Regions from separate parts of the Paenibacillus sp. S-38 genome, predicted to be linked through region 2. Evidence: riboswitches for the same ligand, from Rfam matches in the RefSeq annotation. Region 2 holds a riboswitch; each other region holds the start of a gene.
The links. Region 2 has a riboswitch for cyclic di-GMP ahead of ACP26L_RS35015 (PAS domain S-box protein). Riboswitches for the same ligand answer to the same signal wherever they lie in the genome.

Region 1: linked by a shared signal. The riboswitch ahead of ACP26L_RS11670 (diguanylate cyclase domain-containing protein) and the one ahead of ACP26L_RS35015 (PAS domain S-box protein) in region 2 are both predicted to bind cyclic di-GMP.
Region 3: linked by a shared signal. The riboswitch ahead of ACP26L_RS16245 (DUF192 domain-containing protein) and the one ahead of ACP26L_RS35015 (PAS domain S-box protein) in region 2 are both predicted to bind cyclic di-GMP.

What each region holds. Positions count from the first base shown of each region.
Region 1 covers NZ_CP187970.1:2,520,088-2,527,759, reverse strand. The annotation lists gene ACP26L_RS11680 (glycosyl hydrolase 53 family protein) at 1-2,119, opposite strand, end outside; gene ACP26L_RS11675 (hypothetical protein) at 2,342-2,554, shown strand; cyclic di-GMP riboswitch class I at 2,841-2,931, shown strand; gene ACP26L_RS11670 (diguanylate cyclase domain-containing protein) at 2,999-4,471, shown strand; gene ACP26L_RS11665 (amidase family protein) at 4,631-6,583, opposite strand; gene ACP26L_RS11660 (DoxX family protein) at 6,799-7,182, opposite strand; partial or broken gene ACP26L_RS11655 (GTP-binding protein) at 7,438-7,593, shown strand; gene ACP26L_RS11650 (CobW family GTP-binding protein) at 7,599-7,672, shown strand, end outside.
Region 2 covers NZ_CP187970.1:7,988,438-7,996,109, forward strand. The annotation lists gene ACP26L_RS35015 (PAS domain S-box protein) at 1-2,394, opposite strand, end outside; cyclic di-GMP riboswitch class I at 2,823-2,919, opposite strand; gene ACP26L_RS35020 (M4 family metallopeptidase) at 3,110-4,687, opposite strand; partial or broken gene ACP26L_RS35025 (helicase C-terminal domain-containing protein) at 5,811-7,672, opposite strand, start outside.
Region 3 covers NZ_CP187970.1:3,539,414-3,547,085, reverse strand. The annotation lists gene ACP26L_RS16275 (A24 family peptidase) at 1-506, opposite strand, end outside; gene ACP26L_RS16270 (Flp family type IVb pilin) at 607-789, opposite strand; gene ACP26L_RS16265 (Flp family type IVb pilin) at 881-1,063, opposite strand; gene ACP26L_RS16260 (Flp family type IVb pilin) at 1,156-1,338, opposite strand; gene ACP26L_RS16255 (Flp family type IVb pilin) at 1,431-1,613, opposite strand; gene ACP26L_RS16250 (Flp family type IVb pilin) at 1,771-1,953, opposite strand; gene ACP26L_RS16245 (DUF192 domain-containing protein) at 2,011-2,352, opposite strand; cyclic di-GMP riboswitch class I at 2,439-2,527, opposite strand; gene fumC (class II fumarate hydratase) at 3,144-4,538, opposite strand; gene ACP26L_RS16235 (helix-turn-helix transcriptional regulator) at 4,787-4,984, shown strand; gene ACP26L_RS16230 (hypothetical protein) at 4,996-5,430, shown strand; gene ACP26L_RS16225 (hypothetical protein) at 5,427-5,582, shown strand; gene ACP26L_RS16220 (hypothetical protein) at 5,634-6,026, shown strand; gene ACP26L_RS16215 (Lrp/AsnC family transcriptional regulator) at 7,590-7,672, opposite strand, start outside.

The sequences.
Region 1 (7,672 bases), 2.7 Mb from region 2:
CCAGATGAATCGTGCCGGCATCCGCATTGTAAGTTGCCTCCACAACGGTACCCGCTTCGGTGCTTTCGGCTCCTACGTATTGGAAGAGCTCACGGTCGTACGAGAGCTGCAGATCCTGCGAGCCGATCACATTCACGAGCCCGTCCACGCCGACGCCGACGGCAAACTCGCTGCCCGCTTCCACCTTAGCCGGAGCATTCAGGGTAGCCTTCGAATGATCCGTGTACAACTCAAACTCGTCAATGCTTCCCCAGCTTCCGTTGTTAGCGTCCGCTTCGACCCCAAGGGTCAGATGTCCGCCGGTCACCGAAATATTCGGAATAACGATATGCTTCCACTCATGCCACGCGGTATTGACGATGTCCGCGGTCCGCTTGTCGCCCGCCGCATTCACCGCGAAGAGTATCAGGCTCTTCTCCCCGCCGCCGCCCTGCGTGCGTACGGCCGCCGTGTAGGTGCCGTCAGGCAGGCCGGTCACCTTCTGCTCCACTTTGAACGTATAAGGCCGGTCGAGATAATAATGCAGGGAATAATCGCCGCTGTAGGCATTGCCGGCAGGAGCGCTCGACTTCTCGGCCGAGAGGGCCTGCGTGTCTCCGCTCAGGTTCCAGCTGCTGAAATCTCCGGCTTCGAAGCCGGCATTCAGCACATAGTTGCGTGTGCCTTCCACGGTAACAACGGCTTCCGCCTGAACCGAGGCCCCCTCGATCGTCCCTGCGATCCGAAGTGTACCCGGCTTCGCCAGGTCTTCCGCCTTTACTTCCTCCCATGCTACCGGAAGCGAACGGATGGAATCATCGCTGAACTCGCCCTTCACCTCAGCGGGAAGCTGCAGCTCGCCGCCCACGGTGATCTCCATGGTCACCGGCTGCACATATTGCAGTTCCGCCACGTAAGGCTCGTCTTCAAGCGGAGCCGAGACGAGGTTATACACATCGAGCGATGGAAGTGCATTGCCCTCGAAGTCGAACATCGCCTGGTTATCCCAGCCGTTGCCCTCTCCGGTCTTCCACCCCGCGCCCTCTACGGGAATCCAGTCCTGCTCCCAGTAGAACACGCCGAGACCACGGCCGCCCGGCACCTCATGAACCGCGTTCATGATATCCCGCACCGCCTGGGCCTGTCCCTGCACCGTCGCTTTGTAGCCGCCTGCGCTTTGTTCCGCCGGTCCGAAAATGTTCGTGAACCCGTCGCCGTTCTCCAGCGTGTATGCGTAGGCTGTCTCCACGACGATAACGTCTTTGTTATAACGAGCGCTGATATCGTTCATGTTCTGCTTCAGCTCTTCCAGCGTACCGTGCCAGTACGGGTAGAACGAGAGGCCAATGATATCAAAGTTCACGCCGCGGGCCGTAAGCGCATCGAACACCCTGTGGTAGAGGGCGTTGTCCCCGCCGTCCGCCAGATGCAGCATGATCCGCGTCTGGTTCTCCGGATCGTTGTCCTTCACCGCGCGGATCCCTGCCTTCAGGAGATTCGCGAACCCGTCATAGCCGCCGATCTCTTCTCCGGCGGACTGCTGCCACGTCTTGCCGTCCGGCCAGATCATGCCGCCGTTCGTCTCGTTGCCGATCTGCACCATGTCCGGCATCGCGTCCTTCGCCTTGAGCTCACGGAGTACGCTGTCGGTATAGTTGTAGACCTCCTGCTCCAGCTCGGCGCCGCTGAGATTCTCCCATGCGGCCGGCTTGAACTGCTTGCCCGGATCCGCCCAGAAGTCGCTGTAGTGGAAATCGAGCAGCACCTTCAGGCCCAGCTCCTTTGCATAAACAGCAGTCTCCACCGTCCGCGCCAGGTCGTTATTGCCTCCGCCAAGCGGATTCCCCTGCTCATCCACCGGGTTGTTCCAGATCCGCAGACGCACCCAGTTCGTCCCATGGTCCTTCAGGATCTGCAGCGCATCTTTCTCTACGCCGCCGTCGTAGTAATGCCCTCCGCTTTCTTTAATCTGGCTCAGCATGGAGACATCCGAGCCTTTAATGAAATCCGGGCTCAGCCCCTCAATGGGATTGATGCGGATCACGCTCTCCTGCTCTGCAGCCCGCGCCCCCTGGGGAACCCATGTCAGCGCCATGGCTGCCACCAGCAGCAGGGCCGTGCTTTTTTTCACGAATCGCATGCCTGAAAACGACCTCCCTGTCTTCGTTGTAAGCGGTTAACCAAGCTTTGGCAGACCGCTGAACCGATTATAGCAAACGCTCCCACGCGGATTACCCCCGCAAAATATCATTCTTCTGTACTTTTTGCAGGAATCCGCGGTTCCGGCTGCCCCGCCTTCTCTTTTATTTTAGGAAAAACTATGGTAACTTGAATGTCATATGAAGTTCAGGAGGACTAGAACATGGCCAAGCCGCAGTTCCGTTGGAACATTAAACTGAAGAAAAGCAACTCATACCTGGGTACCGTGTACCTCGAGGAGCCGCTCCCGGAGGTCGAGGACGTCATCATGATCGGCGACAAGAAGTACGCGCTCGTCGAGATTCAGCCGGGCAGCACCCGCGATTCCCATGATGTGTTCGTCGAGGAAGTCAAGAAGGACACTTTGAAAAAATAACAAAAACCAGCCTGTCCCATACCGGACAGCCGCTGGACACCGGCAGCCGGAGAAGGAAGCCTTCCTCTCCGGCTGTCGTTCATCCGGCCGGTCTTGTCTACGGCGGCACCTCAGTTACAGGGCTTCCCCTTTCGCTCCCGGCAGCAGCTAAGGCACGCCTGTCCCGATTTCATTCCATTTCACAACCCATTTTCCTAAATAGACATTTTTTACATTTTGACGAAAACGCGCAGGTCTTTTATTATTAATAGGTAATCATGATTTATAATCCATCTATCTTAACTTCACTTGTAAAAAGCAAACTTATTGAAAAATAAGGACGCAAAGCTTCGGGCCTACGGAATGCTATGTCATTCTATGGCAGCCGGGCCGCCTTAGTGGTGTGCATACAACCATCACCTGCTTGGGTGATGGTTTTTTTGATATCAAAGGGGCGCTTCCAACATGACATCGGCCAACTCTTCCCGCCTTCTGATTCTAGGCCTGCTCTTCGTATCCGTGCAGGCTGCCATATCCTTAGCGTACGGCGAATACATATTCCCCCTCTATCTGATGGATATCCTGGCTCCAGCCCTCTCCTTGGGTGTATTGATCGAAGTGATCCGCTCCCACACCGGTCCCCAGAAGCGATTCTGGAGTCTGATCGGCATATCTGTCTTTTGCGAGATGATGGCTCAGCTCATCTGGGGCTCCTATGAATGGATATGGAATATGGAGCCGCCTGAGATCGGTATCGCCGATATCTTCTGGGTTTCCCAGTCGCTGATTTACCTGGTCGCTTTCTACGGATGGGTCCGCTCAGGGGAGAAGAACCGCTACCTGCTCGACTCCCTGATTCTGGTGGTGAGTCTCGCCGTGATCAGCTGGGAGTTCCTGATCAAGCCGGTCTATTACGGCGAAGAGAATCTCAATCTCGTCACGATTACCGTCGACCTCCTCTATCCGATCACCTCTCTGCTCATGGTGTTCGTCCTCACCTCCTGGCTGCTGAACGGGGAGCGGCGGATGAGCCGACGGACCATGCGGATGCTGACCATCGGCTGCCTGAGCTATATGTCGGGGGACACGCTCTACATGCTGCTGATTGATATCCGTGCCCTGGATGCCCTGGAGCCCTGGATCGACACCTTCTGGACGGGCGCCGCCTTCTGGATGGCAGTGGCCGGCATCCGCTCCATCTCCGATGAACCGGATGCCGCCCCTGTAGAAGGCCGTCTCGGCCGGGTGGTCCGTTTCTCGGTTCCCTATACCGGCCTGCTCCTGCTGATCGTCATCTTGGTCTTCTTCCGCCTGACGACGGATGTGTTCGCCTGGGGACTGACGCTTACCGTTCTGCTTGTCCTCGTCCGGCAGATCCACTTCCTTACGGAGCGGGAGACGCTCAACGACAAGCTGAGCGAATCCCTCCGCAAGCTGGAGCGGATCGCAAGCAGTGACAGCCTGACGGGGCTGATGAACCGGCGGGCCTTCATGCTCGATCTGGAACAAAAGCTTGCTGAGGCAGGGCCGCGGCCTGTGGCCGTCCTGTATTTCGACCTGGACAAGTTCAAGCCCATCAATGACAATCACGGCCACCGCACAGGCGACCTGCTCCTGCAGGCCGTAGCCAAACGGCTGTCCACTCTGCAGCAGGACGGAATGAGCATGGCCCGTCTCGGGGGAGACGAGTTTGCGGTGTCCCTGTCTTCCCCAGGCAGCATAGAGCGGGTGCATGAACTGTCGAATGCCATCGTTGAGCATCTCTCCAAGCCTTATCGCCTGGAGGATGTGCCGATTCAAACGTCGCCTTCCGTCGGCATCGCCCTATACCCCCAGGATGCGCGGACCATGCCTAATCTGCTCGACGCGGCGGATCAGGCCATGTATGCGGCCAAACGGCTCGGGGGCAAGAGATGCTTCTTCTACCGGGGCGGTTAGCTCACCGGGACGGACTGCTCTGTCGGTGAGCCGATCATCAGGGGCAGCCTTCCCTGAACTTCCACTCCTGATGATGTAATATATGCTGTACAGACCGGCCCCCTGCTCACAGCTGCGAGCAGGGGGCCGGTCTGTTGGTATGAAGAGCGGATTCTCTTATTAAGGAAGAAGGGCGGGCGGCTTGCGGTGCAGCGTTCCTTGTTCATAGGCATAGGCCAGCCGGATCAGAAAGCCTTCGTCGAACGCTCGGCCCAGGAACTCGAGCCCTACCGGCAGGCCTTCCGGAGTGAAGCCCGCAGGCACCGTGACGGCAGGGAAGCCGGAGAACGGACTGAACTTCGTGTTCGAACCGGAGTTCTGCGGCTCCCCGATCGGGGCCGCCGGGTAAGCGGAGGTCGGATACACGATCGCATCCAGATCGTGATCCGCCATTACCGTAAGCAGCGATTCCCTGGTGAGCTTCGTACGGAACAGAACGATATCTTTATACTCTTGCGTATCCAGGGATTCGCGGGCGTTACGGGCTTTCATCGGCTCTTCCTGCGCCTTGATGTATTGTCCTGACTCGATTATGTCGTTCAAGGTAGCGTAAGGGGCCTTGGGCCCAAGCTCCTTCAGGTAGTCGTTCAGGTTGAACTTGAACTCGTAACCGCTGAGGCTCGGGTACTTCCCGATCTCTTCCGCATGAGGGATGAGGATCGGCACGGTCTGCGCGCCAAGCCGCTCGAGGTCATCCACCGCCTTGTAGACGAGGTCGCTGACCGCCTTCTGCTGCGGCTCCGAGCCAATCAGCTCCACGGCTACGCCGATCCGGACACCTTTGAGGCCGTCGGCATCCAGGAACGACGTATAGCTTGCGGGAATCCGGCCCACGCCGAAGGCCGTTGCGGTATCATCGGGGTCATAACCGGCCGTGGCGTCGAGCAGGATGGCCGCATCAGTGACGCTGCGGGCCATCGGGCCGCCGACATCCTGGGTGAGGGCCAGCGGGATAATCCCGTCACGGCTGGAGAGGCCTACGGTAGGCCGGATGCCTACCAGGCTGTTGAAGGCGGAAGGAACACGGATCGAACCTCCGGTATCCGTTCCCATCCCCGCTGCCGCGAAGTTCGCCGCGATGGAGGCACCCGTTCCGCCGCTCGAGCCGCCCGGGTTGAACTGCAGCGCATACGGGTTCAGCGTCTGGCCGCCGAGCGAGCTGGTCGTCGTAATATTGAAGGCGAACTCGCTCAGGTTAGACTTGCCGAGGATAATGGCTCCGGCGGCTTTGAGCTTCGCCACCTGGTCGGCGTCCTTGCCCGGCATCGAATCCTTCAGGCAGAGGCAGCCGGCCGTCGTGGCCATATCTTCGGTATCGTAATTATCCTTGACGATGATCGGGATGCCGTGCAGCGGTCCCCGCGGCCCCTGGGTCTGCCGCTCCTCATCCAGCGCCATCGCAATCTCCAGCGCTTCGGGATTGAGCGAGATCATCGAATTCAAGCTCACACCCTGCTTGTCGTACTTCGCAATCCGGTCCAGATACATCTGTACCAGCTCTGCGGAGGTCAGCTTGCCTTGAGCCATGGCGGTCTGCATCTCCGGGATCGTCGCTTCCACGAGCTCGAACGGCCTCAGATAGCCGTATACACGGTCAGCGACGGTGTAAGCCTGCTCCCTGGTGAGGGGATCTTCCGCCCCGAACCAATAGGAGCCGTAGCCGGTCATGAGACCCAGCTTGTAGACGGCTCCGACGACGGAAGTATACGGCGAATCGTCCGGCACATCCATGTAAGGCTCGGCCGCGGGGCTGAGCTGCAGCGCTTCGGACAGCGCTGCAGCCGTATCCTTCCGGGAGACGGCATCGCCCGGCGGAAGCTGGAACTCCGTGCTCTTGCCCGCCAGCTCCGCCGCCTGGCGCAGCAGGCCGGCCAGCTCGGCAGAGGCCATAGGCGCGGCCCCGGGAAGCCCGGAGCCATCGGAGGACAGCGGGGCAGCCTGCAGAGCCGCTTCATGAGCGGATAGAGAGAGCTCCGGCGGGGCCGCGTAGGCCGGCAGCGGAGCAGCCAGCAGAAGCGTACCTGCCAGCAGGGATGTTAAGCGCTTTTTCTTTCGCATCGAAGGTTGCATCATTGTGTCTCTCTCCTCCCGTAATTGCGTTATATTATCTAACACGTATGTATCGCAAGTTCATGGTACATGAGGAGATGGCTTTTTTCAATCCCCTCTCAACAGTTCGGCATGAAGCACAAAAAAACCGCCGGATCCCCAGCGGCAGGCACAGCTTTCTATCCTATTGTTCGGGTGTTCCCAGGCATTGCATCTATTAGGGGATCGGCGATGAAGTCTTACCTTCCGAGGTCAAGCTCCCCCGCTGTCCTTGGGTCCGCGGGCTTCCTCAGCAGGCCGACCAGCACAAGAAGCACCAGGGTAACCGCTGGGAACGCCACATCCGGCGGGTTGCCCACCGTCAGAATCGTCACGATGGCCCCAATCATGATCGCGCCGAGCAGTGCCGCTGCGTAACGCGCGGTCCTGCGGAACAGCAGAGCCACCCCGCCAACCGCTTCCAGCAGGCCGATCAACAGACGGAACCAATCCGGGAAGCCCATCGCTTTGAAGCCTTCGACGCTCATCGTCTCGCCGATCAGTTTCAGTACTCCTGCCTGAACGAACAGAATTGCCACTAGGATGAGCCCGATCCATCCCAGAATAAGCCAAACTTTTTTCATTACACAGCCTCCTTTAATCGATCTGTCTCGCGTATGCCGTTAGGCTACGTCGTTTATATATGAGGAAGATCTGTCACTTATTCTAACACGGGGCCCAGGGCTCGGTTTCTTCCGGATTGCGGTGTTATTTCGTAAATATTACTTTTTGAGTTAACAACCTCCTCTGTGTAACTCATTCTATTAAAAGTAATAATTACTATTATATAAAAAGAAGCATTCCCTATGTCTGACCTTCAAGCCCCCGACTCCGCTCCCCTGATTCCCGTCACTGTGCTAACCGGGTTCCTCGGTGCGGACAAAACAACCCTCCTGAACCATATCCTGACGGCGGATCACGGGCATAAGATCGCCGTAATCGTCAACAAATTCGGTGAAGTCGGGATCGACAACCAGCTGATTGTCGGAGCGGACTGGAGATGCGCCTGCGTGCCATGAACCCGGCCGGAAGGATCTACCGCACCCACTGCTCGCAGATCGAGCTGGACAAGGT
Region 2 (7,672 bases):
TCCGTAGCGGGCAGCCAGGTAGCCCTGGGGCTCGGCGAGCGATTCCAGCGTCTTCGCAACCTGCCTCAGGCAGGCGTCTCCGCTCTGGTGGCCGTACGTATCGTTGTACGCTTTGAACGAGTCGATATCGAGCAGGAGTACGGACACCGGCAGGGACTGTTCGGCCGCACTCTTCCATTCTCTCTCGAAGGCCTCGTCGAACGCCCGCCGGTTCGCAATGCCGGTAAGCCCGTCCAGCGCAGATAGCTTCTTCAGACGCTCGTTGGCCTCGAGCAGCTGCTCGCGGACCCGCTTGCGTTCCGTATTGTCGCGGAAGACGGTCATCACCGCTCCCCTGCCCTTGTAGGCAATCCAAGCCGAGGAGGCCTCCACCTCCAGCTCCCGGCCGTCCAGCCGCAGGTACGTTCTCTCTCTCGGCGGAACCGCCGTACGTTCCTCATAAATATGGGCGATCTGTTCCCGGGCGGCCTCATGCGCATAGGCCGGCACGAGATCAAGTACGCACCGCCCGATGAGCTGCTCCCTCTGCCGTCCGCCGAGCAGCTCCACCGCCTTGTGATTGACGAGCACAATCCGGTCTTCGGCATACACGAGAATCCCGTCCGGCAGCATCTCGATCAGCCTGCGGTAACGCTCCTCGCTCTCTTGGAGCTCCTCTTCCACCGCAGCCCGCTGTGAGATATCGCTGACGATGGCAACAACCTCCACCACCTCTCCACCGGAAATCACCGGATTCAGTGAGGCCAGGAACGTCCTGCCTCCCATCTTGAATTCGAACTGGAGACGCTCCCCCCGCCAAGCCTGCTCATACTTCTGCAGAATGAGGCTGAGCTGGGTGGCCGGGACCAGGACTTCCGGGGATCTGCCCACAATGCTCTCCCGCTCCAATCCGAGCCGGTACAGCAGCGTGCCGTCGGCCATCGTATAGATGAAGCGGGCCTCCACCTTTTTGAACTTCAGCAGGAGTCCTTCCTGGTTGTGGATCGCATCGGCCAGCTCCTGCTTCAGGTGCAGGATCTGCTGCTCGTTCCGCTTGCGTCTGGTGATATCCCGGATGATGGAGGAGTAATAAGCCAGTCCTCCGGTCTGCCAGGAGTTCAGCGTCATCTCGATCGGAATGACCGTCCCATCCTTGCGGAGCCCTTCCAGCTCTACAGCCCTGCCGATGACCCGGCTCTCCCCGGTGCGCAGATGCCGCTCCATGCCCTGGCGGTGCGCTTCCCGGTACCGCTCCGGGATGATGAGATAGAGCGGGCGTCCGACGGCCTCCTCCGCCGTATAGCCGAACAAGTTCTCCGCTCCTTTGCTCCACAGCACAATGTTCGACTCACCGTCCGCAAGCACAATTCCGTCTTGGCCGGACTGCGTGATCGAATGGAACATGCCCTCCGCATCCTTGAGTGCCAGCATCAGACTCAGCACAGGGATGAGCTTCTCCGCCGCCCGGACATCCTTGTCCGTAAAATGCCCTCCATGCCCTGATCCCAGGTTGATAATCGCTACCGTACGTCCCCTATAGATCAAAGGGATATGCAGCGAAGAAAGAACGCCTTGCCGGTACAGGACATCGTCGATCTCCCCGGCTGGTCTCTGATGCCGCCAATCGGTATAGAGGGCCACCCGCCCTTCCTTGATGTGTTCCATTGCACCAATGCCTGACAAGGGATACGTGATGCCGCTAACGGCAAACGTCCCGTTCTTAATCAGATATGCCCCCTTGCCGTGATGCTCTCCGATGAGAATTACCCCGCCGGCATCGCTTGCAAAGAGCCGGGACAGCTCCCGAAGTGTGATCTCGTAGATATCCGACGTGCTGGAGGACGTATTGAACTTGCCGATGAGCTCCGAAATGAAGGCATTCATCCTGCGTTCCTGTTCCAGCGCATTCATATGTCTTAAGAAGGCGGCAACGAACAGAACGGAAGCCGTGACCGTACCGATATACATCGGCAGGATCTGCCAAGCCTCGGTTCCGAGCAGGAAGGTAAGGGTAATGACCTTCACCACGGACACCAGCAGCAGCTTGGCGGCCCAGCCCTTCCAGTACGACACCACATGCTCTGCGATCCACCCCGTCCCCACGGCCACAGCCGCTATCCCCGCCGCGGAAGCCAGGAAGACGATATCACCGCTTCCCTGCAGCACAAGCCGCCCTGCAATCATGACCGCCCCGGCTGCCAGGGCAGAGGGCATCCCCCCAACATGGGCGGCCATCATCAAGGCAATCATGCGCTGATCGATCAGGACATTGCCGTTCAGCTTGACGCCAAAGAGCATGAGAAGAGCACCTAATCCCCCATGCAGCACCCCGGCCCCAAGCTTCCCGCGGAGTGTCCAGGGCCAAGCGGACAGCCTGTCATGGAACAGCAGCCGGAATATAAATAAAAAAGCCATCAAAATCGCCATATTCATAAATAATACCGGGGTCACTTCCGCACGTCCTTCCCGCAGCCGACGCTTCCATTTCCTTTTATGGCCTCTATATCGGTATGATGGGTCCCATTGATATTTTTGGCGGAATCCTGCCTAGTATGTGCCGCCGTACCGTTCTCATACTATCCCGGCCCTGGTGCCGGAAAGGGAGTCCACCTACGCAAAAAAAGGGAATCCTGACGGATCCCCTCCCTTACTCCCGGACCGGCGGTGCGGCCAAACGGGCTTCGCTTGTTCTATTCGAAGCTCTTGATCAGCAGAAACGGAAGTGTGCCGATCGCGATGATCGCAAACCCGATGCCCTTGCCTACCGTCACCATACCTTGAAATACCGCCGCGAAATTCACCATGTTCTAGATGTCTCCTTTATTCTCTGTGATGTGATGGGTGAATGCAGCCCCGGCCGCCATCATCTTATGTACGATAACAAGACTTTAGGCCCATACCTTTGCGCCCTTGATTTTCATCAAGCTGCCTCATTCCTATTTCTTTTGTTCTATGAATCTTATATTATGAACTTTTCGTGAAACCGTCAAACGGAAAATATTCGTTAATTCGACATAATTCGACTATTGTATTTGGTGGCGAATGCAGAACAGCCTCCCTACCGAAGGCCGGAAGAGAGGCTGCATATGCCGGCAGCCCGGCCCATGGGCGGCTGCCTCAGTCCTCCTATCTAGTTGACACCTACAGCGGTGTAGGCGGCTTTAACGGAGGCGACCTCAGGGGCCGTGGATCCGTACAGATCCGATGCCGCCTGGATGGCCGCCTGCCTCATATTCCGGAAGTTAGAGGAGGACGTGAGATAGACAGTGAGGGCACGGTAGTAGATCTTGCCCGTCTTGGCCCGGCCGATGCCCTGCACGCTGACACCGTAATGGGTTCCCCCTTGCGCCAGCAGGTAGGCGGCTTTGTTGTTGATGCCGCTGTTGGTGTGTACCCCGCCATTGTCTGCCGTGCCGGTATAACGCTTGCTGTAGTGATCCGGGTCCCCATTCGCCGCAGGATTCGAAAGCGAACGGAGCGCGTCGCCCGGCGTCCCCGGTGTATATACATCCTCACCCATCAGCCAGTCCGCGGAATCGAGCATGGCCCCGAAGATGTCGGAGATGGACTCATTCAGTGCACCGGATTCATTCTGATAGATCAGACCCGCCGAGTATTCCGTCACGGCATGGGTCAGCTCATGGGCCACGACGTCCAGGGCGCCCGAGAGCGGCTTGAATACGCTGCCGTCCCCATCGCCGTAGACCATCTGGGCACCGTTCCAGAACGCGTTGTTATAGCTTACGGAATAGTGGACGGTGGAGTTGAGCGCAGCCCCCGCGTTATCAAAGGAATTGCGGCCATGTACATTCTTGTAATAATCGAACGTCGCAGCCGCATTCGCATGGGCATCTACTGCCGCGCCGTCGGTCCAGTAGTTATCTGTGTCGCGAACGATCGAGCCCGGAATGCTCGTCCGGCTGCCGGCGGTATAGGTACTGATCCTGCGGGTGCTGTCCACCAGGGTGTAGCCGCCCGATGCCGCGGTGCTCTGGAACGTCTTCGTATCCCCGTTGACACCCGTGCCTGAAGCGGATACCTCATCCAGCTTGTTCCACTTCGCGACAATTTTGCCGCTTACCGCATCAATGACATACTGCCAGCGTCCAGGCTTCGGCTCGAGGAAGTTCAACTCGAGAATATAGGCTAGCGTTGCTTCCTCGCCCTGCACATAGATCTGCAGTTCGGCCTGCGGCGGAATTTCGAACTTGGTCAGCGGGCCAACCGCCTCGCTTGCATCCTGCTTGGCTTTCTCTACTGCCTGCTGGGCGGACAGCTTCGGCTTCTGCTTCAGCTTCTCCTTCTTGTCGAGATCGGGGACGAACTGGCCCAAATACGAGGCACTTCCTCCATTGTCGTCCAGATGAACCGTTTGCTGCGCCCCAAATACCCTCAGCCCCTTGAATTTTTGGGCGAGCCTGACATGATATGTACCTTTCTCCGGGTCGGATATTTCTTCTACGATTTCAAAATTCTCTTTCGGATCTCCGTTCACGGCGAACAGCGACTTCTGCGAGTCCAGATAATTCCATACCTTTTCCGCTTTACCAAGACCCTGCGGCGCCTGCCAGTGGCCGGAAATCAATTCCGGCGTGTTGTATTCCTTGGAGTACTGGACTTCTGCACTCGGGCCTGCAGCCGCAGCTGCAGAAATAACAGTGGTCGATAATGAAGCGATAAGTACAGCGGAAGTAAGCTTTCTTTTCACATCATTCACTCCTAATATTTGGAATATAATGCCTTTTCAATGTAAATGATCCGGCACAGGAGTAGAATAGAGCGAAAGGACTGAATAGTAAGAAAATTTCAGGTAAATAAATTGTAAAAAAAGGGGTAAGCCCGCCCTATTGACCATAGGTTGAAATCGGGATGGCGAATCTCCTTTCACATTTATGTCAACAATCCTAAGCTGCCCTTCGGCGTTAGAAGGAGTGCGCTCCCGAACATCCCCTTTTCTTAAAAGGATGAGGTGCGGCGGGACCTCAAAGCCAGTCTTCCAAAGGGAGGAGCCGTGGGGAGAGATCCAGCCCATCCCATTCACCTATATTCCCATGGAAATAATGTGTAATGTTATGTCATCAGCGCTGAAAATGATTGTTTGTCGGATGATGACTAATAACTGGATGCGACTGGTGGTTTCTATAGCAAAGAATAGCGGAGAAGGGTGAACTTCAACCGATAGAGAGGATCCCAGGAACTCTCTGGATAAAAAACAAGCCGTCATTCGATCAAGTAAGCGGTTACTTGTCAAGGGATCAACGAGTAAGGAAGTTGCAGAATAGCGCAGAAAAAACGGGGTATCCAATGAAAATCGGACCAAGAGCCTATTTCATCAAATATTCTGAATATTTACAAAAATTAAATATTAACGTATGATGAACTCAAGTCTTAACCGTGCTCCACCAAGACGGATAAGACTTTCCACGGTACGAAACCAGATCCAGACGGAGCGCGTCTCAGATACGGCTCCCCAAGGGAAGGGGATAGTCCATTGGAGTAAGGAAAGCGAAGCATGCCTATGTTTCTTCTATCTCTAGGGAAAGGAGTTACTTTCGTACAAGCTGATGGGGCATGCGGGAACCAAAAGCGGTATGACGGACCGGAAGCAAGATGCAGAAGCCGGCATCACCGGCAGTATCCAAAAAATCTGAATGCAACGCAAGTTGTTTGAATGGAGAGTAAAGGAACAATTGAATAGTTGTCAGATGAAACCGTAGGGGTTCTGGTTATGATCTCATAAGCAGAACCCCTACTTTTCGTATGTCCGGAAGTCCGGACTCCTTCCCGCCCGGCCGGGTCGATCCATCGGGAGGAGGAGACCCGCAGGCGCTCTACCTTCCTGGCGTGTGCACGGCCGCGTGCGCCCACTCTTTGGGCAGAAGGTACTTGTACGGCGCCTGCAGGAACCGGTCATCGATCAGCGTCAGCGAGCCCCGGTCCGACTCGGTGCGTATAAGCCGGCCCCCGGCCTGCAGGACTTTGTTCATGCCCGGAATCACGTAGGCATAGTCGAACCCCCGGCGCCCCTCCCCGCTCCGGTCGAAGTGCTCCTGGATGAGGCTGCGTTCGAAGGAGACCTGGGGCAGTCCTACGCCCACGATTACCACGCTCGTCAGCCGGTCCCCCCGCAGATCGATGCCTTCGGAGAATATGCCGCCGAGCACGGCCAGGCCGATCACCCCCTGGGCGCACCCGGCAGTGAATCCATTCAGAAAGCTCTCGCGGTCTTCCTCCGTCATACCCGGAAGCTGAATCCGCAGCCTTGAGGCCAGCTCCCCCTCCGCTTCCCCGAGAGCATCGCCGATCAGCTTCAAATATTCGTATGACGGGAAGAAGACGAGGTGGTTGCCCGGCCTTTGTACAGCCAGCCGGCGGATCAGCTCCACAATCCCGTCCTTCGTCCGTTCCCTGTCCCGGTACCGGGTGGACCAGGGATAGAGCGAGATCTCCCACTGCTCCGGAGAGAAGGGGGAAGGGATGGAGACCGCATAATCGTCCGGCCGGCCGCCGAGCATCTCCATATAGTAAGAGAACGGCGACAAGGTCGCCGAGAAATATATGAGCGAGCGGTAGCCCTTGGCCATCCCCTGCAGCAGCGACGAAGGATCGATGCAGAACAGCTTGAGCCGCACGTCCCGGCGGTCCCATTCCCCATAAGTGACGTGGCGCAGGGGATCGTAGAGGCCTGCAATGCGCAGGAAGCTGTGGGCGGCAAAATACGTATCGAGAAGAAGCTGCTGCCCCTCGGCTCCAGCAGCCGCGGAAGGCTGCTGAAGCTCCTCCTCCGCCGCACGGTCGAAGAGCTCAAGCAGCCCGAGCAGGTCTTCCGGCAGTCCGTGCGACACGGTCCGCGTCTGGTCCCCATGCCCCTTCCGGTAAGCCGTGAACCAGGCGCTGACGGTCTTGGCAGCCTCGGATACCCCCGGGCTGACCTCCTTGTAGGCTCGCTGCACGGCAAGGAAGGCGGACTTCGTCAGTTCCGCCGAGAACATTTCCCTCGCCCGGTCCACGAGATTATGGGCCTCGTCAACCAAGAGTGCGGTGCGCCGCCGCCCCTCCTCATACGTGCGCTTCAGTGACACGCGCGGATCGAAGATGTAGTTATAATCGCAGATTACACTGTCGGCGGCGTAGGCTGCATCCAGCGAGAATTCGAACGGGCACACCCGGTGCTTCTCGGCATACCGGGCGATCACCTCCCGGGTAATCCGGGTCTCGTTGGAGAGAAGATCGAGCACCGCTCCATTGATCCGGTCGTAGTAGCCGTCGGCATACTCGCAGGCCTCCCGCGTGCAGCGGACTTCGTCCTTGAAGCATACCTTCTCCTTGGCGGTAATCGTCACGCTCTTCAGCCGCAGGCCGTGCCGCTCCATGAGTGTCAATGCCTCCTCGGCCACGGTCCGTGTAATGGTCTTGGCCGTAAGATAGAAAATCCGGGAGAGCAGTCCCTCGCCCATCGCCTTGACCGCCGGAAAGAGGGTCGAGATCGTCTTCCCGGTCCCCGTCGGCGCGCGGACGAGCAGCTGCTTCTCCTCCCCGATCGCCTTATAGACGGCACCGGCGAACTTCCTCTGCCCTTCCCGGTAGGAGGGGAATGGGAACGGCATGGCCCGGATGCTTGCCGTGCGCGCCTCTTCGTGCTGCAGCTGCATGGAGGCATACGGCGTATAGCGGGCCAATGTCTCTTCCATGA
Region 3 (7,672 bases), 3.7 Mb from region 2:
TTCGCCAGGTAGCAGAGGAGGCAGCCGCCCGCGATCGCCGGACCGTAAGGGTACGTGAGCGGTGCCGTTCCCCCCTGTGACGGTAGTGCGGTGGGCAGTCCGAGTCCGGACCGCACCGAGCCAACGGCAAGATAGAGGCTGCGCACCCTTTCCTTCCAGCCCGGGCGGAGCAGCAGCACGAAGAGTGCCATCGCCCCGCCCACCAGGGCCATGTAGACGGCGGCCATGCCGACGAAGGCCGCTCCCTTGAAGGCGCCCACCAGCGCAAGGAGCTTGACGTCGCCGGCGCCCATGCCGCCGAGGAGGTAAGGAATGAGCAGAATGCCGAGGCCGGCGGCGAAGCCTGCGCCTGCAGCGAGGATTCCTCCCCAGCCGCCCTCCGCTGCCTGCAGCACCAGTGCGGCGAGCAGGCCGGGACCGATGACTTTGTTGTAAATTTTCCGGGATCGAATATCCGTAACTACGCATACCACCAGAATGGCGAGCAGCGCGGCGTCAATCAGCATGAAACTCCCCTCTTTCTTTATGTATGGTCGGAAGTGAATCCGGTAAGGCCGGAGCCTGCGGCTTAGCTTCAAACCGCAAGCTTCCGTGCCGCTGCCCCAATTAAGGCGTAGTGCTGCGGCTTTGAACGGTGTTCAGCGCGTCGGTGAAAATGTTCGTGATCTCCGTACGCAGCATGACCAGCGTAGCTACTACCGCTACGGCGATCAGTCCGAGGACCAGTCCATACTCCGTCATTCCTTGCCCCTGTTCTTCGGTTACGAGTGCTCTCAGTTTGTTCATCATGCTGTGTCTCTCTCCTTTGGGTTGTTGGGCTTTGGTTGATGTTTGGAGGGAGCCGCCGGCTCCACTCCACAAGCTGCAGTCGATTGTTCGATTATGGCGTGTTAGTGCGGCTCTGTACCGTATTGAGCGCGTCGGTGAAAATGTTCGTGATCTCCGTACGCAGCATGACCAGCGTAGCTACCACCGCTACGGCGATCAGTCCGAGGACCAGACCGTACTCCGTCATTCCTTGTCCTTGTTCTTCGGTTACGAGTGCTCTCAGTTTGTTCATCATACTGTGTCTCTCTCCTTTGAGTTGTTGGGCTTTGGTTGATGTTTGGAAGGAACCTCCGGGCTCCACTCCACAAGCTGCAGTCGATTGTACGATTATGGCGTTGTATTGCGGCTTTGTACCGTATTAAGCGCATCGGTGAAAATGTTCGTGATTTCCGTACGCAGCATGACCAGCGTGGCTACCACCGCTACGGCGATCAGCCCGAGGACCAGACCGTACTCCGTCATTCCTTGTCCCTGTTCTTCGGTTACGAGTGCTCTCAGTTTGTTCATCATGCTGTGTCTCTCTCCTTTGAGTTGTTGGGCTTTGGTTGATGTTTGGAAGGAACCTCCGGGCTCCACTCCACAAGCTGCAGTCGATTGTTCGATTATGGCGTGTTAGTGCGGCTTTGTACCGTATTAAGCGCATCGGTGAAAATGTTCGTGATTTCCGTACGCAGCATGACCAGCGTGGCTACCACCGCTACGGCGATCAGCCCGAGGACCAGACCGTACTCCGTCATTCCTTGTCCTTGTTCTTCGGTTACGAGTGCTCTCAGTTTGTTCATCATGCTGTGTCTCTCTCCTTTGAGTGGATAGGGTTGGATTTATGCGATTCATGGGGCCTGCCGGCCGTTTTGTTTGAATATTCGGTTAATTACTGGTGCGTTGATGCTTAAGCGAAGCGGGATTCCCATGAGGCTGCCTCATGTACACTCCGGCTGCGATTTATGGCGTTGAATTGCGGCTTTGTACCGTATTCAGTGCATCTGTGAAAATGTTCGTGATCTCCGTACGCAGCATGACCAGCGTGGCTACCACCGCTACGGCGATCAGTCCGAGGACCAGACCGTACTCCGTCATTCCTTGTCCCTGTTCTTCGGTTACGAGTGCTCTCAGTTTGTTCATCATGCTGTGTCTCTCTCCTTTGAGTGGTTGGGCTTGGGTTTGTGAATATCGAATCCTGCTTTACAAAAATACTACGGCTTGTCCATCCTTCGTCTGCGTCAGGCTGAGACTTCCCGCAGGAAGCTCGACGACCGATACGGCGCGGGGGACCAGCGGGCCGACCCGGCCTGGGGGCAGCTTCTCCTGCATGCCCACAATGGTATGGTTCTCGTCCAGATACAGTACATCGATCGCATAACGCATGAAGAAAGTGTGGATTGAGCGGCAGGGACGGATGTGAAGTCCGGTGCCTTGCGGCAGCTCCTTGGAGAACATCAGGCCGCGCAGCCGCTCCAAGAAGGTCTTCGCGGTATGCAGGTCCGATGCAAGGGTTTCTCCCGTATTCAGATTCACCAGCTTCATTCTGGATTTCGCCTCCTTGTTCATACAAAATATCCCTGCTTCAGCCGAAAGGAGGGATGGGAACACATCTATGTACCCCGTCATCTTTCGGTAGCTGGCTGGCTTAGCGGATCTTATCGCGGTAGCCCCTGTAGCTTTGCGTCGCTGGTTTTCACCAGGTTTGCCTTTATCGAGATTCGGCGAATTTTGTCGTCGAACTCGTTTGATAGCCATATCTTATCGGGATTTTGATGAGTTTCCATGTGCTTTTAGAACTATGTTTTTTATGCTTGACAGCTTATTTAATAGGCATTAACTCCTTGTTTATTTAGAACATAAAGAACCATACCCATGAAGCCTAAAAGAGGCTAACGACGCAGGAAACGGTGCACCCCCCCCTGCTTCCGGGAGGAAACCCTCGCCTCATCCCCCGCCTGGTAAATTGATCCTGCCTGGAGGTAGGCTGGAAGTAAGAGAGACTCCCTGCGCGAAGTCCCGGGAAAAACGGAGACGTTCTGCCGGGCCCTATGCCCTACCGTTGGTCAGAGGACACACCCTGCGCAGGCTTTCTCCAGTCCCTTCCAACCCCTGGACGCTGTATTCCGGGGCCAAGGCCGGATGTTCGCAGCATCTAAACATACGAAAGAGCGCTCCAAAGATAACCGGCTTCGTCTTTTCCAGATAAGGACGGTACGCGTCAATCAGGCTGGTTCCAAGGTGAAGTGACACTGCTGCATTCCTATCTACAGAAAAAACCGGAGCCCCGCTGATCGGACTCCGGTGTGGAAGTGTATTTTATAGAGCAAGGGGGCCTACGATTCCCAGGGATGAATCATATCCTCGGGCCGCACGATGCTGTCGAACTGCTCCGCCGTCAAATAACCGCTGCGCATCGCCGCTTCCTTGAGGGTTAGGCCCTCCTTGTGGGCCGTCTTCGCGATGGAAGCCGCCTTCTCGTACCCGATATGCGGATTAAGCGCCGTCACGAGCATCAGCGACTGTTCCAGATAGCGCTGGATGACCGCACGGTCCGGCTCAATGCCTACCGCACAGTTGCGGTTGAACGACTCCATGCTGTCGGCCAGTAGCCGGACGGACTGCAGGAAATTGTGAATGATCACCGGCTTGAACACGTTCAGCTCAAAGTTCCCCTGAGAGGCGGCGAATCCGATCGCCGCGTCGTTGCCCATCACCTGGCAGACGACCATCGTGAGCGCTTCGCTCTGCGTCGGGTTCACCTTGCCCGGCATGATCGAGCTTCCCGGCTCGTTCTCCGGGATCCGGATCTCGCCGATGCCGCAGCGCGGACCGCTGGCCAGCCACCTTACATCGTTGGCGATCTTCATGAGATCCGCCGCGAGCGCCTTGATCGCTCCATGCGTGTAGACGATCTGGTCGTGGCTCGTCAGGCCGTGGAACTTGTTGTCCGAGGACACGAACGGGATGCCCGTTTCCTTCGAGATCTCCTCGGCCGCGGTCTCCCCGAACCTCGGATGGGCGTTGAGCCCTGTGCCGACGGCCGTCCCGCCGATCGCCAGCTCGCGCATCGTCTCCACACTCCGGCGGATCATCGCGCCGCTCTTCTCGAGCATCGCCCACCAGCCGCTGATCTCCTGGCCGAGAGTCAGCGGTGTGGCGTCCTGCAGATGCGTCCGGCCGATTTTGACAATGTCGCTGAACTCGTCCATCTTCGCCTTCAGCGTACCCTGCAGCTCGGCAAGGGCCGGCAGCAGGCGCTTCTCCACGGCAAGCACCCCGGCGATATGCATCGCCGTCGGGAACGTATCGTTGGAGCTCTGCGAGCGGTTCACATCGTCATTCGGGTGGATGCGCACCGTCTTGCCGCTCTCCTCCAGCCGCTTGGTGGCCAGGTGGGCGATGACCTCGTTCGCGTTCATATTGGACTGCGTGCCGCTGCCGGTCTGCCAGACGACGAGCGGGAACTCGTTGTCCCACCTGCCCTGGATGATCTCCGTCGCCGCTGCGGAGATCGCCTCGGCCTTCTCCGGCTCCAGCTTGCCGAGCCGCTCGTTGGCCCGGGCCGCCGCCTTCTTGAGGATCGCGAAGGCATGCACCACCTCCAGCGGCATCCGCTCGGTGCCGATCCGGAAGTTCTCGCTGCTGCGCTGCGTCTGCGCGCCCCACAGCTTATCCGCCGGCACCTTGATTTCGCCCATCGTATCGCGTTCGATTCTGAACCCTTCCATTGCTTCGTCACTCTCCTTGGCTTGGTCTCATCCTCCTATATTACCCCGTTTCCTGCTCCTTCCATTCCGGAGGCGAACTTCATCGGTAATCGACTCCTCTCTGCCCCCATACTCCTTCACTTTTTAATACGATATGTCAGCCAAAATCCCTTCCAATCCATTCTTATAACAGGAATTATTTGACATACAATACTTCTGCACTCTACAATAGTGTCAAACATATTTGACAACCTTGAGGGAGTTCCACCATGAAAAACGACATCAAAGACCGCCGCAAAGCCCACGGCCTGTCGCAGGACGATCTCGCCAAAGCCTGTGCGGTGTCCCGCCAGACCATCAATGCCATCGAGAACAACAAATACGATCCGAGTCTCTCCCTCGCTTTTCAGCTTGCCCGCGTCCTGGGGGTGACGGTTGACGAATTGTTCCTTGGCGGCGGCTCCTGAGTCTGATGGTGATGAAGCGAGCGATCATGAAGTTAAACATCACGCAGCAATGGAAGCCAGGAATGACTCAGATAAGATGGAGTGAACGTTCATCGCCATCGTTCGCCGACGACCGGCGGCCCGGTCTCTTCCGGATGTCAAAGATAAGACGCTTCGAGTGTTCAGCCCCTTCGAAAGGAAATGATCCGATGATGCAAAGAAAGCTAAAGCGGCCCGCCCTTCCACTGATCCGCCGAACCGTCGCAGTTGTCGCTGTTCTCATTGTTCTCGGCCTCAACGCCGCGAAACTGCTCCAAGGCAGACCGCTGACCGAAAGCGACCTGATCTCACTCCCCATCGTGCTGATCCCCCTGTTTCATGTATTCGCCTGGAACTCGCACGTGGAGGAAAGGGATGAGATGGGCGTTTCCATTTCGGCCAAGAGTCCTCGCTCAGTTACCATGTGATGCTTGCGGTGCTGCTTCTGCTGTTCCTTGTCGGAGAATGGACGGGGCCGGAGGACGGAACCATCGATAACGTACCGATGTTCGCCGCCTTGTGCGCTGCCCTGGTACTGCAGCCCCTCATCGAATGGTGGACCGTCCGCAAATACCGCTAAGACGTGAAAGTCAATCTGCGGTTGATACCCGAGGAAAGGAACGATTCCTGTATGCCTTCACCGCTTCAACTGTTCCGCCGCGCCGCTGCCTCCGCCGCCGTGCTCTGTATACTCGGCTTGACTATCACGAAGCTGTATGAAGGCCAACCGCTCGGTACGATGGAACTGTTCCTTCTTTCCTTGGTGCTTCCCACACTCTTGAATGCGTTCGCTTGGAAGTCTATGGAGGAAGAACGGGAACGGGGAAAAGCCATCGCAACCGAGAGTGCGGCGTTCAGCTACTATGTCCTGCTGGTGCTGCTGCTGTTGATGGTCATGCTCGACTTATGGACGGAAAGCCGTGGAGGAGATCATGTGAGCAGTATGCCGCTGGTCGTCGTGCTGCTCATTGCCTCTATCCTTCAATCTGCCGTCGAATGGTGGAAGATCCGCAAGCGGCGGTAACACCGGCCCGTGCCTTGGCAGCAGCCAAACCGCTCCGGTCGGTATCGCGCGAATGACGTAAGATTTGAGATATCGATTGAAGAGATAACTATTGAAGCGATAACTATTGAAGCGATAACTATTGAAGCGATAACTATTGAAGCGATATCGCTTGAAAAGGCTGGCCTGAGCTGTGGTACACCCTAAGCGTAAAATGCCCCGGACGAAGCAGCGGCAGCCAGCATTGAACCGTCCGAGTATATCCGGCGTCCGACGCTTAGGTTCACAGAGGCGTGAGAGCTTCGCAGCGTCCGTTTCCTGTGAGGTGGACGGTTGAGCTATACCGCCATATGGGGGACCCGCTCCAACAAGGGGGACGCGTAACGCTGGATTCCGGGCGGAGCCAGCAGAGCGTGCCATTGTCCCATGTGGTCCGCTCCGGTCGGTGGGACTTGTATCGCCGGTTTTCGGCCGAACTGGCCGGACGTGCCATTGTCCATGTAGTCCGCTCCGGTCGGTGGGACTCGTAAGGCCGATTTTCGGCTGAACTGGCCGGACGTTACGGAGAGATTTGCTGACCAGGCGAGCGATGGTTTCATATGTCCACTCCAGTGGAAACCTCCGCAGCGTCCCTTTTCCGGGCCGAACTAGCCGGAACTGCCATCGCCATATAGGTGCATTCCTGCAGAGGGAGTTCCAGCACCGTCTGTTTCCGTGCAGACATGGCCAAAGGTGCTATCGCCATATAGGTTCGCTCCTGCTGGGGAATTCGAGCACCATCCATTTCCGCGCTGATCCGGCCGTCGAGCCTTATCGCCCAATGTGCGGCATTCCCCAATGAGCAGCCAGGCCTACCGGACTAAAAAAGTAAATAAGGGAACTGAAATGCGCTATATCCCCCGCCAATAGGGCCATTTTGCAAATAAAGGAACTGAGGTTCGCTATTTCGTTGCCCGAGCCAGCTTTTCGATGAAAAAGGAGACTATAAGGCATCTGAGTTCCGCTAAATGCCGGGAAATGATGGGAAATATTCAAATAAGACATCTGAGTTCCCTTATTTGAATTTCTCCCTTCGGATGACTTCCTAATGCCAAATAAACTTCCAAGTGAAGGCTTGGCCATGACTTGACTCTACTTGGGGGCTGCCTCGGAGCATGGTACCCGGCTCGCCGCTGACTCGTCTATGGATTGGCCTCGGCTCGGTCTGGCCAGACTCCGGATTAGTCACAGTCTTGGCCCCGTGCCCGCCCCTCCGGCCTCGGCCACGTGCCTTTCCCTTCGGCCTTGTCCTGCCGGCCCTGGCCCTTCGGCTTTGTCCCTCCGGCCTTGGCCACGTGCCTTTCCCTTCGGCCTTGTCCCTACGGCCTCTGGCCCCCGTGCATGGCCTTCGGCCTTGTCCCTACGGCCTCTGGCCCCCGTGCATGGCCTTCGGCCTTGTCCCTCCGGCCTCTGGCCCCCTTGCCCGGCCCTTCAGCCTTGTCCCTCCGGCCTCTGGCCCGTGCCTGGCCCTTCGGCCTTATCGCCGCGCTCACCACAAGGCGATGAACGGCTTTAAGAACCGTCCTGTGCCCCAGGACGGTTCTTTCACTTGATCGCGCCGAGTGAGAGCTGCACCCGGTAATTGCCGTACTCGAGCAGCCGGTCGAGCAGATCATTCAGTTCTTCCT